2 linked regions of the Polymorphobacter megasporae genome follow. Each later gene encodes a partner of the first gene's protein in a complex. Links are inferred from orthologs where the notes say so. Each region holds a gene or a part of one and is shown on either strand. Other genes may lie near its edges. The genes, in order: tsaD and tsaE.

The links.
Region 2: the proteins of tsaD (region 1) and tsaE are in contact, whole or in part, in a crystal structure (PDB 6N9A), measured with the Thermotoga maritima proteins. The link is inferred for Polymorphobacter megasporae from one-to-one orthologs. Residues at the interface, in WP_004082750.1 of Thermotoga maritima: Cys10, Asp11, Arg49, His50, Leu82, Gly84, Gly135, Gly136, Glu154, Thr155, Leu156, Asp157, Asp158, Ser159, Glu162, Asp165, Lys166, Arg169, Leu170, Tyr175, Lys213, Thr214, Leu217, Tyr218, Gln221, Arg222, Asn324; in WP_004082108.1 of Thermotoga maritima: Leu37, Gly38, Lys46, Lys57, Val59, Lys60, Ser61, Thr63, Phe64, Thr65, Leu66, Met67, Val69, Pro71, Tyr82, Arg83, Leu84, Asp86, Asp88, Phe89, Asp93, Ile128, Asp130, Glu131, Arg134.

The regions. Positions count from the first base shown.
Region 1 is NZ_CP081848.1:864,408-870,419, reverse strand. What follows is about bases 1-2,844. They hold tsaD (tRNA (adenosine(37)-N6)-threonylcarbamoyltransferase complex transferase subunit TsaD), read right to left. Parts: upstream 2,029-2,844; coding sequence 973-2,028; downstream 1-972. Other genes in these bases: hemC (hydroxymethylbilane synthase), read left to right, coding at 2,137-2,844; KTC28_RS04005 (NAD(P)H-dependent glycerol-3-phosphate dehydrogenase), read right to left, coding at 2-976; KTC28_RS04010 (DUF1674 domain-containing protein), read left to right, coding at 1-5. Also shown: more of hemC, read left to right, coding at 2,845-3,045; KTC28_RS03990 (uroporphyrinogen-III synthase), read left to right, coding at 3,042-3,719; KTC28_RS03985 (hypothetical protein), read left to right, coding at 3,742-4,755; KTC28_RS03975 (tetratricopeptide repeat protein), read left to right, coding at 5,026-5,925; KTC28_RS03970 (LON peptidase substrate-binding domain-containing protein), read left to right, coding at 5,937-6,012.
Region 2 is NZ_CP081848.1:1,811,452-1,821,844, forward strand. The notes cover bases 4,605-7,458. They hold tsaE (tRNA (adenosine(37)-N6)-threonylcarbamoyltransferase complex ATPase subunit type 1 TsaE), read left to right. Parts: upstream 4,605-5,735; coding sequence 5,736-6,182; downstream 6,183-7,458. Other genes in these bases: ahcY (adenosylhomocysteinase), read left to right, coding at 4,605-5,211; KTC28_RS08575 (hypothetical protein), read left to right, coding at 5,251-5,736; KTC28_RS08585 (aminoglycoside phosphotransferase family protein), read left to right, coding at 6,179-7,156; KTC28_RS08590 (nucleotidyltransferase family protein), read left to right, coding at 7,153-7,458. Also shown: chromosomal replication initiator protein DnaA, read left to right, coding at 1-977; KTC28_RS08545 (SDR family NAD(P)-dependent oxidoreductase), read left to right, coding at 1,059-1,838; KTC28_RS08550 (SIMPL domain-containing protein), read left to right, coding at 1,835-2,713; KTC28_RS08555 (YegP family protein), read left to right, coding at 2,782-2,958; KTC28_RS08560 (4a-hydroxytetrahydrobiopterin dehydratase), read right to left, coding at 2,975-3,250; KTC28_RS08565 (metallopeptidase family protein), read left to right, coding at 3,297-3,695; more of ahcY, read left to right, coding at 3,802-4,604; more of KTC28_RS08590, read left to right, coding at 7,459-7,911; double-strand break repair protein AddB, read left to right, coding at 7,898-10,393. UniProt on the Escherichia coli protein: Required for the formation of a threonylcarbamoyl group on adenosine at position 37 (t(6)A37) in tRNAs that read codons beginning with adenine.

The sequences.
Region 1 (6,012 bases):
TCTAGACCTCGGCGCGGAGCGGGCGGCTAAGGAGTTGTAATATGGTCGCTTCGACGCTCAGCGAGCCGTCGAGGAGCCCGGCCACCGCAGCCACGATCGGCATTTCGACTCCCCGCGCCACTGCCGCTGCCGCGAGAACCGGCGCGGACGCGGCGCCCTCGGCGACCGTCCGCCCGGTCGCGGGAGGTCGCCCCTCGCCAAGCGCAACCCCGAGGGTGAAGTTTCGCGACGCGGTCCCGGTACACGTCAGGACGAGGTCGCCGAGCCCCGACAGCCCGCCCAATGTCGCCGCGCTCGCCCCGCAGGCGAGCCCGTAGCGGAGCATTTCGGCGAACCCGCGGGTGATCACCGCCGCCCGGGCATTGTCGCCGAGGCGGCGTCCGGCGACGACCCCGCAGGCGATCGCGAGGACGTTCTTGACCGCCCCGCCAATGCATGCACCCACGACGTCGGCGCTGTAATAGGGGCGGAAGGCAGGCAGGGCGAGCCGCTGGCACAGAGCTTGGCCGAGGGCTTCATCGGCGCAGGCGAGCGTCACCGCGGTCGGCAGCCCTGCGGCGACCTCATGCGCAAAGGTCGGCCCCGACAGCACCGCGAGCGGCCAGCCGGGCAGGGCCTCGGTAGCGACCTCAGCCATCGACCGGCCGCCCGGCGCGATGCCCTTGGCGCAGAGGATCAGCGGGCGGGCGGATTGCTCAGCGAGACCCGCGAGCACCGCCGCCATCGCTTGCGCCGGGGTGACGATCAGCAGCGCATCGGCGTCGGCCAGCCCGTCGAGCGCCGGGACCGCGACGATCGACGGGGACAGCACGATGCCGGGCAGGAACAGCGCGTTGACGTGGTCGGCGTTGATCCCGGCGACGACTTCGGCCTCGCGGGCCCAGAGCGTCGTCCGAGCCCCTCCCGCCGCCGCGACCTGCGCCAGCGCAGTGCCCCATGCGCCGCCGCCGACGACCCCGATTGTCGTCAGGCTCACGCCTTGACCCCGGCGCCGCGAACCGGCTCGGCGGCGGGGTCGAGCGGCCAGCGCGGACGGGCGACCGCGTCGAGCCCGTCGACCAGGCCGAGCGCGAGCCTCTCGGCCCCGGCCCATGCGATCATCGCGGCATTGTCGGTACACAGCCACAGCGGCGGCGCGATGAACGGCAGCCCGCGGCTCGCGGCGAGCCCTGTCAGCGCCGCGCGGATCGCGCCGTTGGCGGCGACTCCCCCGGCAACGACCAGCGCCGTCGCCTCGGGCATCCGCGCCATCGCGCGCACTGTCCGGTCGAGCAGGCAATCGACGACAGCAGCTTGAAACCCGGCGGCAAGGTCGGCGGCGTCGGTCGCGGTCAACGTCGGCAGTGCATCGCGGGCGCGCAGGACCGCCGACTTCAATCCAGCGAAAGAGAAATGCGGCTCGGGCGAGCCGAGCAACGGGCGCGGTAGCTTGAAGCGCGCGGGGTCGCCCGACCGCGCCGCCGCCTCGACCGCCGGACCGCCGGGAAAGCCGAGGCCGAGCAGCTTCGCGACCTTGTCGAACGCCTCCCCCGCCGCGTCATCGATCGTCGTCGCCAGCCGCCGGTAGCGCGCGACGCCGTCGACCGCGAGCAGCTGGCAATGCCCGCCCGACACCAGCAGGAGGAGATACGGAAAGGCCAGCCCGGGATCGACCAGACGCGGCGACAGCGCATGGCCTTCGAGATGGTTGATCGCGAGCAGCGGCTTGTTCGCGGCGAAGGCGAGCGCCTTGCCCGTCACCAGCCCGACCATCACTCCGCCGATCAGCCCCGGCCCGGCGGTCGCGGCGATCGCATCGACCTCGCGGAGCGTGACGCCGCCGTCGGCCAGCACCCGCTCGATCATCGGCGTCAGCACCTCGACATGCGCCCGCGCGGCGATTTCGGGGACGACCCCGCCGAACGGGCGATGCGCCGCGTCCTGGCTCGCGACCGCCTGCGCGACGATCGTCCGGTCGCCGCGAACCAGCGCGACGGCAGTCTCGTCGCACGACGATTCGATACCGAGGATGAGGGGAAATCCGGTCACTTGCCGCCCTATAGCGCGTTCCACGCGCTGCGTCGCATAACCGCGCCGGTCGTTGCAATCGCCCGCGAATCTTGCCAATCGCCGCCGTCGCTTGCACAAGGATTCGCGATGAAAACCCTCAAGCTCGGTACGCGCGGCTCGCCGCTGGCTCTGGCGCAGGCGCATATGGTCCGCGATGCGCTCGTCGCGGCACACGATGTCGCGGTCGAGATCGTCGTCGTCGTCACCACCGGCGACCGCGTCCAGGACCGCCCGCTCGCCGAGATCGGCGGCAAGGCGCTGTGGACCAAGGAGCTCGACGCCGCCCTGCTCGATGGGCGGATCGATCTCGCGGTCCATTCGATGAAGGACGTCGAGACGCGCCTCGCCGATGGCATCGTCATCGCCGCGATGCTGCCGCGCGCCGACGTCCGCGACCGGCTGATTGGCGCGGCGAGCCTCGAGGCTCTGCCCGAGGGCGCTCGGCTCGGAACATCATCGCCGCGCCGCGCGGCGCAGCTCCTCGGCGAGCGCCCCGACATCGTCATCGTGCCCCTGCGCGGCAATGTCGCAACGCGGCTGGCGAAGATCGCCGCGGGCGAGGCTGACGCGACGTTGCTCGCGGCGGCGGGGCTCGATCGGCTCGGCATCGCCGAAGGCGTCGCGCTGCCGCTCTCGACGGTGCTCCCCGCGCCGGCGCAGGGCGCGGTCGGGATGACGTGTCGCGCGGGCGACGATGAGGTCGCGGCGCTGCTGGCGGCCATTGACGACGTCCCGACCCACTCTGCTGTCCTGCTCGAACGCCGCTTCCTCGCCGCGCTTGCCGCCGACTGCCATAGCTCGGTTGCCGCTTATGCGCAGATCGAAGGCGGCCGCGTCGTCTTCCGCGCCGAAATCCTGTTGCCCGACGGCAGCGAGCGGCAGGGCGGCGCATTTGACCGCAGCGCCGAAGACGCCGCCGCCGAGGTCGATGCGCTGGCGGCATATTTGCTCGGTGCCGCCAGCCCCGAATTGCGCGGGCTGTTCGGCGGGCAGTGACACGGATTCTCGTCACACGCCCGGGCGGAGCGACACCGCAATGGGCGACGCTGGGGACGGTGATCGAGGCGCCGCTCCTGCGGATCGAAGCGCGGCCGTGGTCTCCGCTCGCTGTCGAACCCGAGGCGATCGCCCTGACCAGTGCCAACGGCGTTCGTTGCGCCGGGAGCGGTGCCGAACGCTATTTCGGCCTGCCAGCCTTCGCCGTCGGGGCGGCGACCGCCGAGGCGGCGCGCGCGGCAGGTTGGCGCGAGGTTCGGGCTGGTGCGGGTACTGGTGCGGCCATGTTCGCCAGCGTTGCGGCCGCTGGATTGACGCGCATTCTTCACCTCGCCGGAGTCGATCGCATCACTGCGGCGTTTCCGCCGGGACTTAGCGTCGAGGTCCGCGAGGTCTATGCGGCGGTACCGGTCGACTTGCCGCCCGCCGTCGTGGCGGCGCTCGCGGCAGGAGCGATCGACGTCGTCCCGCTCTATTCGCCACGCTCCGCCGGGGCGTTTTCGTGCGCGGTCGACGCTGCTGGGATCGCCCGGAATACGCTGCGACTCGTCGCGATCAGCCCCGCCGCCGCTGCTGCTGCCGGAGCCGGATGGCGCTCGGTCGCAATCGCCGCTGCGCCGACCGACGACGCACTCTTTGCGGCTGCGGCAGTCGTGTGCGACAAAGCCTCATGACGGTCACCCGCGGAGTATGACGATGGAACCGTTCGATACGGGCCGCGGCGGGAGCGATCTGTCTGGCGCGCGCCTCGACCAGATGCGCAGCCGCGCCGTGCCGGTTGCCGCGCGCCCGCAACGTGCTGTCTTTGCGTGGGTACTCGTCGCCGCGCTGCTCGCCTTCGCACTCGGCCTGATCGCCAATCCGTGGTTCGAACGGTCCGTTCGCAGTCGTCTGCCCGGCTTCGCTCCGACCGTCGCGCCGACGGTCGCGGATCTCGCTACCCTCGATGCCCGGATCGCCGCAATCGAAGCCCGTCCCGCCGTCGTCGTGCCAAATGGTGACGCAGCTGCCATTGGTGCGAGTGGCGAGCGCCTCGCGCGGCTCGAGGGGACGGTCGCGACGCTCGGCGCGACTGTCCCCGCTGCGACTGGGCGGACCGACAAGATCGCGACTGACCTCGCGGCGTTGATCGCGCGAATCGACTCGGGTGCAGCCGCGACCGCCGCGGCGCTCGCCAGCGCGACGACCGCCGCCGACCGCGCGCAGGCAATGCTTGTCACGGGCGCGGTCCGGCGGCAGTTGACCGAGGGCACCCGGCTCGGTGCGCTTGAGCCGGCGCTGCGGCGGTCGTTCGGCCCGCGCTCCGCCGCCGCGGTCGATGCGGTCACCGTGCTCGGTTCCAACCCGGTGACGCTGCCCGGGTTGCGCAGCGGGCTTGAGCAATTGCGGCCAGCGTTGGGCGCGGCGATAACGACGGTGCCGCAGAGCTGGTGGGATGGCTTTCGCGACAGTCTTGCCGGCGTCGTCGTGCGTCCGGGGACGGCATCCACCGGGAACCCGGCGCGGGTCGACCGCGCGGCGGCGGCGCTCGCGGCGGGCAATGTCACAGCTGCCGCCGCCGAGATCAACGCACTCCCCGCTGCGCAGCGATCAAAGGCACAGTCGTGGCTCGCCGCCGCTGACCGTTATGACGCCGGATGGCGCGGCATGGCGGCGCTAGAGACGTTGCTGCTCGACCCGTCGCCGGCGTCGACGCTTGCTGTCAACTGACTAAGTCGCCCGGCCGAAGCCAAAGCGAAAATGGAGCGGGCGAAGGGATTCGAACCCTCGACCCCGACCTTGGCAAGGTCGTGCTCTACCCCTGAGCTACGCCCGCTCGGCGGAAGCGCTGGTTTGACCTGCGCTTCGGGAGACGGCTCGCTACAGCAGGTCGGCGGCGGGGGCAAGCCTGAAATCGGGTAGGGCTGCGGTTCCGACCAGCCTTGGCAAGCACCGCACCCGACCCCCATATGCCGGGACCGAACAACGGAGTCATCGCGCGTGGCCAGCCTGTCGTCCCCCCAATCCGAAAAAGCCAGCATCGAGGCGTTCAAGCGCGACGTCATCGACGCGTCGGCGACCGCGCTGGTCCTCGTCGATTTCTGGGCCGAGTGGTGCGGCCCCTGCAAGACGCTGACCCCCCTCCTCGAACGGATCGTCGCCGCGCACGCGCCGCGGGTAAAGCTGGTCAAGATCGACATCGACAAGAACCCAGCCATCAGCGCGCAGTTCCGCATCCAGTCGATCCCGACCGTCTACGCCTTCCTCCGCGGCCAGCCGGTCGATGGCTTTCAGGGTGCCCTGAGCGAGCGCGAAATCAACACTTTCGTCGATCGTCTGCTCGCCGCCGTGCCGCCCGCGCCCGGTGACCCCGAGGTGGAAATCAAGGAGATGATTGCTGCCGCCAACGAAGCGCTCGACGAGGGCGAGGCGGCGGAGGCGGCGGAGATGTTCAGCGTGCTGGCGCAGGAGTTCCCGGACCGCGTCGAGATCATCGCAGGTTATGCCCGCGCGCTTGTCGCGCTCGGCCAGCATGAGGCGGCGGACACCGCGCTGGCCGCCCTCGCGCCCGATGCAAAGGATCCGACGCTCGCCCAGACGCGCGCCGCGATCGCGCTGGCTAAGGACGCGGTGCCGGTCGACGACCTCGCCGGGCTAGCCGCGCGTGTCGCCGCCGATCCTGGCGATCATGCCGGTGCGGTCGAGCTCGCTGGCGGCTTGATGGCGCGGGGAGACCGCGATGGCGCGGCCGACGTTCTGCTTGCAAGCATCGCCGGCGACCGCGACGCGAATGAAGGTGCGGCGAAGGCGCGGTTGCTCAAAATGCTCGAAGCTGCCGGCTTTACCGACCCCTGGGCTGCGGCGGTGCGCCGCCGCCTGTCGACGATCCTGTTCGCCTGATCGTATAAGCAATGATGGACACGCCCGATCCCGGCCCCGACGAGGAGATGACGATGCTGCCGACCGTCTTGCCGGTTTTCCCGATCG
Region 2 (10,393 bases), 950 kb from region 1 along the record:
TCGCGTACAACGCCGCGAAAACGCTGGCCGACGGCGGCCCGATCAGCTTCAATCCGTTGTTCCTCCACGGCACCACCGGGCTCGGCAAGACCCATTTGATGCACGCGATCGGCGGCGAGCTGCGCGCCCGCGATCCGAACGCGAAGGTCGCATATCTATCGGCCGAGAAGTTCATGGTCGACTTCCTCGCCGCGCTCCGCGCGAAGGACACGATCAGCTTCAAGCAGCGGCTGCGCTCGGTAGATCTGCTGATGATCGACGACGTTCAGTTCATCGCCGGCAAAGAATCGACGCAGGAAGAATTCTTCCACACGATGAACGAAATCATCAGCGCGGGTAAGCGGCTGGTGATCACGTCGGACCGCAGCCCGCAGAACCTCGAGGGCATCCAGGACCGCATCCTCAGCCGGATGGCGTGGGGCCTTGTCGCGGATATCAATGCCGCCGACTACGAGCTGCGCCTGAACATCCTCCACGCCAAGGTCGCCGGGCTAAAGGACCAGCTCGGCCCGACGCTGACGGTGCCCGACGAGGTGATAGACTTCCTCGCGCGCAAAATCACGTCGAACGTCCGCGAGCTCGAAGGCGCGCTCAACCGGACGATCGCCTACGCGCGCCTGGTGGGTAAGCCGGTGACGATCGACTTCACCCGCGAGACGCTCGCCGACCTGCTCCGGTCGCACGAGAAGAAGGTGACGATCGAGGAAATCCAGCGCCGGGTCGCCGATTATTACCACGTCAAGATGACCGACCTGCTTTCCGCTCGCCGCGCCCGCGAGATCGCGCGTCCCCGGCAGGTGGCGATGTACCTCGCCAAGCGGCTGACTCCGCGTTCGCTGCCCGAGATCGGGCGGCGCTTCGGCAACCGCGACCACACGACGGTGATGCATGCAGTCAAGCGGATCGACGAGCTGCGCGCCGCCGACCGCGAACTCGACGCCGATGTCACCCAGCTCAGCCGGATGCTCGACGGCTGATCGCTTCTGCGACCGCTCAGGGGCTGGCACCCGGCAGACGAGCCGGGCATAGACACTGCCGAACCTCTGGGGAGAGACGTCATGCAACTCGATGGATGTGCTGCGGTAGTGACCGGCGGCGCGAGCGGACTTGGCGAAGCGACGGCACGCGCGCTCGCGGCGGCGGGGGTCAAGGTCGCGATCTTCGACCGCGACGCCGGCAAGGGCGAGGCGGTTGCGGCCGAGATCGGCGGCGTGTTCTGCAAGGTCGATGTGACGAGTGATGCCGACGTCGACGCCGGCTTCGCCCGCGCCCGCTCGGCGCACGGGCAGGAGCGAATCCTGATCAACTGCGCCGGGACCGGCAACGCCGCGAAGACCGCAAGTCGGAGCCGCGAGACCGGCGAGATCAAGCACTTCCCGCTCGATGCCTTCAACATGATCATCCAGATCAACCTGATCGGCACCTTCCGCTGCATCGCCAAGTCGGCGGCAGGAATGCTGACGCTCGAGCCGATGGCCGACGGGGAGCGCGGCTGCATCGTCAACACCGCGAGCGTCGCCGCCGAGGACGGGCAGATGGGGCAGGCGGCGTATAGCGCGTCGAAGGGCGGCGTCGTCGGCATGACGCTGCCGATCGCGCGCGATCTGATGGGCGAAGGAATTCGCGTCAACACGATCCTGCCCGGCATCTTCAACACGCCGCTGATGCAGGGTGCGCCGGACAAGGTGAAGGATGCGCTCGCCGCGTCGGTGCCGTTCCCCAAGCGGCTCGGTAACGCCCCCGAATATGCGAGCCTCGCGCTCGAGATGTGCCGCAACTCCTACTTCAACGGCGAAGATGTCCGCCTCGACGGCGCGATCCGCATGGCACCGCGATGAAACGCGCGCTGGTCGCCGCCGCGCTGCTGATCGGCGGCCCGGCGGTGGCGCAGGTGCCGCCTGCCGAACTCGGCCAGCGCTTCGTTCCCGCGCCGTGGTGGATGCGCGAACCGGTGGTCGCGTCGCTCGGAGAAGTCCGGACCGAGGTGCCGGCAAATCGCGCCAGCTTCAGCGCGCAGTTCAGCGCGGTCGAGCACGACGTCACGGCGGCGAGCAACGCCGCGGCGAAGCGCGTCCGCGAACTCGACCAGAGCCTCCGCGCGCTCGGTGCCGAACGCGTTCAGTTGACGACCACCTTCCGCACCCGCCCGCTCTACGATCAGTACCGCGAGAAAGACGGGAAGCTCGTCGACAACGAGCGTGCCGACAAGATCGACCGCTACGAGGTGACTGCGGTGCTGTCGGTCGCAGTGCGCGACATGGCGGTGCTCGAACGCGCTTATCGCACCGTCGTCGCGGCGAAACCGACCTCGATCGCGCAGGTGTATTTCTCGCTCGAACCCGACAACGCGACAAAGACGTGGCTCCAGGGCGAAGCGGCGAAGGACGCGCTCCATCGCGCGCGGCTGTCGGTCGAGGCGAGCGGCGGGCGGCTCGGTGCACCCAAGATCGTCGATCTGAGCGGCGGGGTCTGCCAGACGCAGGTCTTCGCCGGCTGGCCGAGCTACGTTGGCGGATCGCAGCCGACCGATGTCGAGCGACCGAATGACATCAGAGTATCGGGGCGGATGATGATGGCGGCCCCCGCGCCGCCTCCACCCCCGCCACCCGCGCCGTCGCTCGATCAGGCGGCCGAGACCGTCCAGATAACTCTGCAACCGCCGATGGAGCGGCTGCAGGCGTCGGCGTGTGTCGTCTATGCGCTGCTGCCTTGACGCTGCACGGCGCTTGACCCGACAAACGCGTCGGGTGACCTTGAGGCCGTTCGACAGGAGAATCGGCGATGGCGCACAAGTTCGAGGTCTACAAGGATAAAGCGGGCGAGTTCCGCGTCCGCTTCAAATACAACAGCGAGGTCATGTTCTCGACCGAAGGCTATTCTTCGAAGGCGTCGGCGATGAACGCGATCGAGTCGATCAAGAAGAATGGGCCGACCGCGCCGACCGAAGACATCAGCTAGAAGGCGCGTCGCCGCCCTACGCGTCGATTGCTGTCGCCAGATCGACGTCGCGCTGCGTTAGTCCGCCCGCGTCGTGGGTCGTCAGCCGCACCTCGAGCTTGTTGTAGACGTTAGACCATTCGGGGTGGTGATCGGCCTTTTCGGCGAGCAGGGCGACGCGCGTCATGAACGCGAAGGCGTGAGTGAAGTCGGCGAACTTGTACGCGCGGACGATATGATCGCCGTCGCGGTTCCAGCCGGGCAGCCCGACCAGCGCGAGCGCAATTTCGGCGTCGATCAGTCTGGGGATCATGTCGGGTTCCTTGGCGAACGGCGTTGCCTCGCCTATGCCGACCACCATGCGCCAAGGTCAAACCCCGCCGAGCCTCGCCGACATCGACGCGCTGGCGCAGGCCGCGATCGAACGGCTCCCCGACCAGTTCCGCGACTGGCTCGGCCCGGTGCTGCTTCGCGTCGAGGACTTCCCCGATGCCGACGTCATCCGCGAGATGGGCCTCGAGACCGAGTTCGACATCCTCGGCCTTTATCAGGGCCGCCATGTCGGCATGAAGGGCGACGAGCCGACCGGCGCGTTGCCCGACATCATCTTCCTCTACCGCCGCCCGCTGCTCGATGAATGGTGCGAATCGGGAGAGACGCTCGATGCCTTGGTGACGCATGTGCTGGTCCACGAAGTCGGGCATCACTTCGGGCTGAGCGACGACGACATGGAGCGGATCGAAGCCGAACTCGACTGACGTTTGCGCGGCAGGCCGGTCCCGTTCGGCATATAAGGATATCTTTATACTTGCTCCGGCGTCAGGTCCCCGGTAGGGCGACGCCAACCCTTTCGGAGCACACAGCATGGCCACCCAGCCGATCGACGCCCTACACGACTATGTCATCGCCGACATCGCCCTCGCCGGCTTCGGCCGCCGCGAGATCGACATCGCCGAGACCGAGATGCCCGGCCTGATGTCGCTGCGCGAAGAGTTCGGCACGACCAAGCCGCTGACCGGCGCGCGCATCACCGGGTCGCTCCACATGACGATCCAGACCGCGGTGCTGATCGAGACGCTGACCGCGCTTGGTGCCGAAGTCCGCTGGGCGACGTGCAATATCTATTCGACGCAGGACCATGCCGCCGCCGCGATCGCCGCGTCCGGCGTGCCGGTGTTCGCGATCAAGGGCGAGAGCCTCGCCGATTATTGGGACTATGTCGGCCGCATCTTCGACTGGGGCGATGCCACCTGCAACATGATCCTCGACGACGGCGGCGACGCCACGATGTTCGCGCTGTGGGGAGCGAAGCTCGAAGCGGGCGCGACGATGCCCGAGCCCGAGAACGAGGAAGAGATCGAGATGCAGCGCGCGCTCAAGGCGTACATCGCCGCGCGTCCCGGCTATCTCACCGAGACCGTCAAGAATATTAAGGGCGTGTCGGAGGAAACCACCACCGGAGTCCATCGCCTGTACGCGATCGCCAAGAAGGGCGAACTGCCGTTCCCCGCGATCAACGTCAACGACAGCGTCACCAAGTCGAAGTTCGACAACCTGTATGGCTGTAAGGAATCGCTGGTCGACGCCATCCGCCGCGGCACCGACGTCATGCTCGCGGGTAAGGTCGCGACCGTCGCCGGCTTCGGCGATGTCGGCAAGGGTTCGGCCCAGTCGCTCCGTAACGGCGGCGCGCGCGTCCTCGTTACCGAAGTCGACCCGATCTGCGCGTTGCAGGCGGCGATGGAGGGCTTCGAGGTCGTGACGATGGAGGAGGCGGTCACCCGCTCCGACATCTTCGTCACCGCCACCGGCAACGCCGACGTCATCACCGCCGAGCACATGGCGGGCATGAAGAATATGGCGATCGTCTGCAACATCGGCCACTTCGACAGCGAGATCCAGATCGCCGCGCTGTCGAACTACAAGTGGACCGAGGTCAAGCCGCAGGTCGACCTCGTCGAGTTCCCCGACGGCAAGCAGATCATCATTCTGTCGAAGGGTCGCCTGGTCAATCTCGGCAACGCGACCGGCCACCCGAGCTTCGTCATGTCGGCGAGCTTCACCAACCAGACGCTGGCGCAGATCGAACTCTATACCCGCCCCGAGCAGTATGAGAACGATGTCTACGTCTTGCCCAAGCACCTCGACGAAAAGGTCGCCGCGCTCCACCTCGACAAGCTGGGCGTCAAGCTGACCAAGCTGACGTCGAAGCAGGCGGGCTATATCGGCGTTCCGGTGGAAGGGCCGTTCAAGCCGGATCACTACCGCTACTAAGCTTTGTCGCCGCCACGCGTCCGGTCTAGGATCAATCGCGTGGCGGCCATTTTCTCCCCGAACAAGACGAGCGCTCGAATGCTCGTCGACTATGCCCACAAGCGTTGGCATGCGGCCGCTGACGCCGATCGGCTCGCGATGATCTGCGACCTGTTCATCAAGGCACGCAGCTACGGCTTGCTTAACAAGGTCGCGTTCGTTGTCGCCCTGATGTTCGGCCTCGCGGTGTTGATCTGGCCGTCGGTGGCGGTGATCACCGGCGACATCGGTTACAGCCGCGAATTCTTTAAATCGGCGATCGTGCAGACGACGATTACCGGGGTCGCTGCGCTCGCCTACGGGATTTACAGCCATTACAAGCGCCAGCAGCTCGCGGTCGAAAACCTGATGCGCTATGTGCTGTTTTCAGGCGACCCGGTGTCGACGATGTTCGAGCGGGTCTCGCGGCAGTTGATGCGCGTCGATGCCGGGTTTAATTTCGGCGAAGAGACGACGAAGACGCCAACCCAAGCCGCCGAAGAGTGATTGGCCTGCTCGATCCGGCCGCGCTCGAAGCCCTCGCCGCACGCCTCGCCGCCGTCCTTCGTCCCGGCGATGTTGTCGCCCTATTCGGCGACCTCGGTGCGGGCAAGACGACGTTTGCGCGGGGGGTGCTGCGCGGGCTCGGCTGGAGCGGGGAGGTGCCGTCGCCGTCGTTCACCCTCGTCCAGACCTACGACACCGTCCCGCCGGTCTGGCACGTCGATCTCTACCGGCTCGGCTCGGCGGACGAGGCGGAGGCGCTCGGGCTCGACGACGTCTGGGACACCGCGGCGGTGCTGGTCGAATGGCCCGAGCGGCTCGGCAGTCGCCTGCCCGAAGCGCTTCACTTGCGGCTCGACGGGGCGGGTGACGCGACGCGGACCTTGACAGCGACCGTCCCGAAGTCATGGGAGGGGCGATGGCCTCCCCCTCCCAATCGCCAGCGATGATCCCGCCTCTCGCCGCCCCCGCATTCCTTGCGGCGAACGGCTGGGCGGGCGCTGAAATCCGCCCGCTTGCCGGCGATGCCTCGTTCCGCCGCTACTTCCGCATCATCGACGGCGACCGCACGGCGGTGCTGATGGACGCGCCGCCTGCAACCGAAGACAGCCGGCCGTTTCTCGATGTCGGCGGGCATCTCGCCGCGATGGGCTTTTCGGCGCCGCAGCCGATCGGGGTCGATCTCGACGCCGGGCTCGTCCTGCTCGAGGACTTCGGCGACGACCGGTTGACCCCGGTGCTCGCCGCCGCGCCCGAGCGCGAAGCGGCAACCTACGCGCAGGCAATCGACCTGCTCGCCGCGCTCCACGTCCAGCCCGCACCGCCGCTGGCGCCGTACGACGAGGCGGTGATGCTGCGCGAAGTGCGGCTGTTCCCCGAGTGGTATCTCCCTGCGGTCGGTCTTGCCGAGGCCCCCGGCTATGACGATGCGTGGCGTGCGACATGGCCGGGGGTCGTCGCGGCGACGGCGGCGGCTCCGGTGCTCACGCTGCGCGATTATCACGCCGACAATCTGATGCTGCTCGACCGTCCCGGGCTGCTCGGGCTCGGCCTGCTCGACTTTCAGGACGCGCTCGCCGGGCACCCGGCGTACGACCTCGTCTCGTTGCTCCAGGATGCGCGCCGCGATGTGCCCCGCGACCTCGAGGAAGCGATGATTGCCCGCTATGTCGACGCGCGCGGGATCGACGATGTCGCTGCCTTCCGCGCCGCGTATGAAATCCTCGGGGCGCAGCGAAATACGAAGATTCTTGGTATCTTCACCCGGCTCCGCGACCGCGACGGCCGCGCTGGATACGTCGAGCGCCACCCACGGATGTGGGGGCTGCTCGACCGTAATTTTGCCCATCCGGCGCTCACACCGGTCCGCGACTGGTTCGACGCCAACGTGCCGGTGGCGGCGCGCGCGGAGGCGTGGACGTGAGCCGGTTCAGCACCCCCCTTGCGTTGCGGCCCGCGGTCGATGTCGTCGTGCCGACGACGGCGATGGTGCTCGCGGCCGGGCTCGGCAAGCGGATGCGGCCGTTGACCGCGACGCGGCCGAAGCCGCTCGTCGAGGTCGCGGGGCGATCGTTGCTCGACCGGGCGCTCGATCACCTCACTGCTGCCGGCGTCGCGCGGGCGGTGGTCAATGTCCATTATTTCGCCGAGCAGGTCGAAGCGCATCTCGCCAGCCGCGACGGTCCCGAGGTCGTCATCTCCGACGAACGCGGCGCCCTGCTCGAAACCGGGGGCGGTGTGACCAAGGCGCTGCCGCTGATCGACTGCGACCCGTTCTACGTCATCAACAGCGACAATCTCTGGGTCGACGGCTCGATCGACACGCTCAAGCTGCTCGCGCAGCGCTGGGACGACGGGACGATGGACGCGCTGCTGCTGCTCGTGCCGCTGGCGCGCGCGAGCGGTTACGAGGGGCGCGGCGACTTCTACATGAACCCGATGGGACGGCTGCGGCGGCGCGTCGAGCATCGCGTGGCGCCATACGTCTTCTCGGGCGTCCAGGTGCTGTCGAAGCGGCTGTTCGAGGGTGAGCCGATCGAGGCGTTTTCGCTCAACCGGTTGTACGACAAGGCGTTGGCGAACGGTCGCCTGTTCGGCGCGGTCCACGGCGGGATGTGGTTCCACGTCGGCACCCCGGCATCGGTCGGCGAAACCGAAGTGATCCTTGCCGACAGTTAACGTCTTCACGATCCCGCCGCATGTCGCGTTCGTCGATGCGCTCGCGGCGGGGCTGCTCGAACGGACGAAGCACGACCCGATGGCATTGGCGCGGGCGCAGGTGCTGCTGCCCAACCGACGCGCGGTCCGGGCGCTGGGCGATGCCTTCGTGCGTCTGTCGGGGGGCGGGCTGCTGCTGCCGCGGATGACGCCGATCGGCGATGTCGACGCCGACGAAGCGCTTGGGCATTTCGACGGCGACCTTGCCGCCGATGCCGACCTGCCCCTGGCGATCGATCCGACCAAACGGCGGCTTCTCCTTGCCCAACTCGTCCGGCGCTGGCGCGACGGGACGAGTGCGATAACCGCGATCGAGGCGCTGCGGCTCGCCGACCAGCTCGCGGCGGCGTTCGATGCGCTGGCGTTCGAGGAGATCGACGCCACCGCGCTGACCGGCTTCGCCCCCGACGACATGGCGCACCACTGGGAGGCAACGCTGGCGTTTTTCCGCGTTGTCCTCGACCTGTGGCCGCCGCTGCTCGCGAGCCACAATGAGATCGACCCGGCGACGCGCAACCGCGCCCTGCTCGACGCGCTCGCGGCGCGGTGGAAAGCGACTCCGCCGGGGCTCGTCGTCGCCGCCGGGATGGCCGGGGTCGCGCCGCCGGTGGCGCGGCTGCTGCGGGTGATCGCACGGCTGCCGCAGGGGATCGTCGTGCTGCCGGGACTCGACACGGCGATGAGCGACGAGGCGTGGGGCGCGATCCGTTGCCACGTGACCGACGACGACGCCGACCCCGCGCGCAATAGCGAGGAGCATCCGCAGTTCGCGCTCAAGATGCTGCTCCACCATCTCGACGTGGCGCGCGGCGAGGTCGACGACTGGGGCCACGCCACCGCGCTCGACGGGCCTGCCGGGCGCGCGGTCGAGGTCGCCCGCGCGATGGCCCCGGCAGCATTCACCGGCGACTGGCGGCATACCCCGGTCGACGCGACGCTGTTCGAGCACGTCCATGCGGTGACCGCCGCGACCCCCGCGGAGGAGGCCCAAGTCATCGCGCTCGCGCTGCGCCGGACGCTCGACACGCCGGGCAAGACTGCGGCGCTCGTCACCCCCGACCGCGCTCTTGCGCGGCGGGTCGCGGCGCACGTCGCGCGCTGGGGGATCGAAGTCGACGATTCGGCGGGGACGCCGTTGCGGGTGACGCCGCCGGGGGCGCTGCTGCTCGCATTGGTCGAGGCGGCGGCGCGGGGGTTTACGCCGGTGGCGCTGCTCGCGGTGCTCAAGCATCCGCTGGTCCGGCGCGGCGACGCCCGGCTCGGCTGGCTCGACGCGGTCCGGCGGCTCGACCTCGCGTTGCGCGGCGTCCGACCGGCGCCGGGGCTCGACGGGACCGGGGCGCAGGTCGATGCCGAGGACGCGCGGCTGTCGCCGTGGTGGGCCGAGGTCGCGGCGCTGCTCGATCCGCTCGAACGGCTGTTCGCGACGCCGCTCGTCGGGTTTGCCGAGCTTGTCGCGACGCTGCGCGAGGCGGCGCAGGCATTGTGCGGCGACGACCTGTGGGCGCGGCCCGAGGGTCGCGCGCTCGCCCGGCTGGTCGAGGCGCTCGAAACCCACGGCCACCACCTCAATCCGTTCGAGCCGCTCGACGCCCCGGCGCTGATCGCGGCGTTCCTGCTCGAGACCGCCGTCCGCCAGCCGTTCGGCAAGCATCCGCGGCTGGCGATCTACGGCACGCTCGAGGCACGGCTCCAGCGCGCCGACCTGATGATCCTCGGCGGGATGAATGAAGGCGTCTGGCCCGCGCGCCCGGTGCCCGACCCGTGGCTCGCGCCCAAGCTGCGGAGCCACCTGGCGCTGCCGTCGCTCGAACGGCGGATCGGGCTCGCCGCGCACGATTTCGTCTCGGCACTCGGCGGTCCCGAGGTGCTGTTGACGCGTGCTCGGCGCGACGAGAGCGCGCCCGCGGTGCCGTCGCGTTTCTGGCTACGGCTCCATGCGCTCGCCGGGGAGGCGATCCGGCCCGACGACGCGCTGCTCGGTCTCGCCCGCGCACTCGACGCTGCCCCGCAGGTGTCGGCGACACGCCCCGCACCGGCCCCTGCCGCCGCGCTGCGTCCGCGCCGCATTTCGGTGACCGCCGCCGAGCGGTTGAAGGCTGATCCGTACAGCTATTATGCGCAGACGATGCTGCGGCTGCGGGCGCTCGATGCGCTCGATGCCGACGCCAGCGCGGCCGATCGCGGGACGGCGGTTCATTCGATCCTCGAAGAGTGGGTCAAGCGCGGCGATGCCGACCCGGCGACGCTGCCGCGCTTCATCGAGGCCGAGCTGCTTAAATGGTCGGGCCATCCGCTGATGCGCGCGCTGTGGGCGCCGCGCGTCCGGCGGGCGATGGACTGGGTCGCGAGCACGATGGCGGCGTGGGAGGCGGAGGGCTGGAGCCCAGCAGCCGCCGAGGCGAAGGGCGTGCTCGACCTCGCCAGCGGCATCACGCTGAAC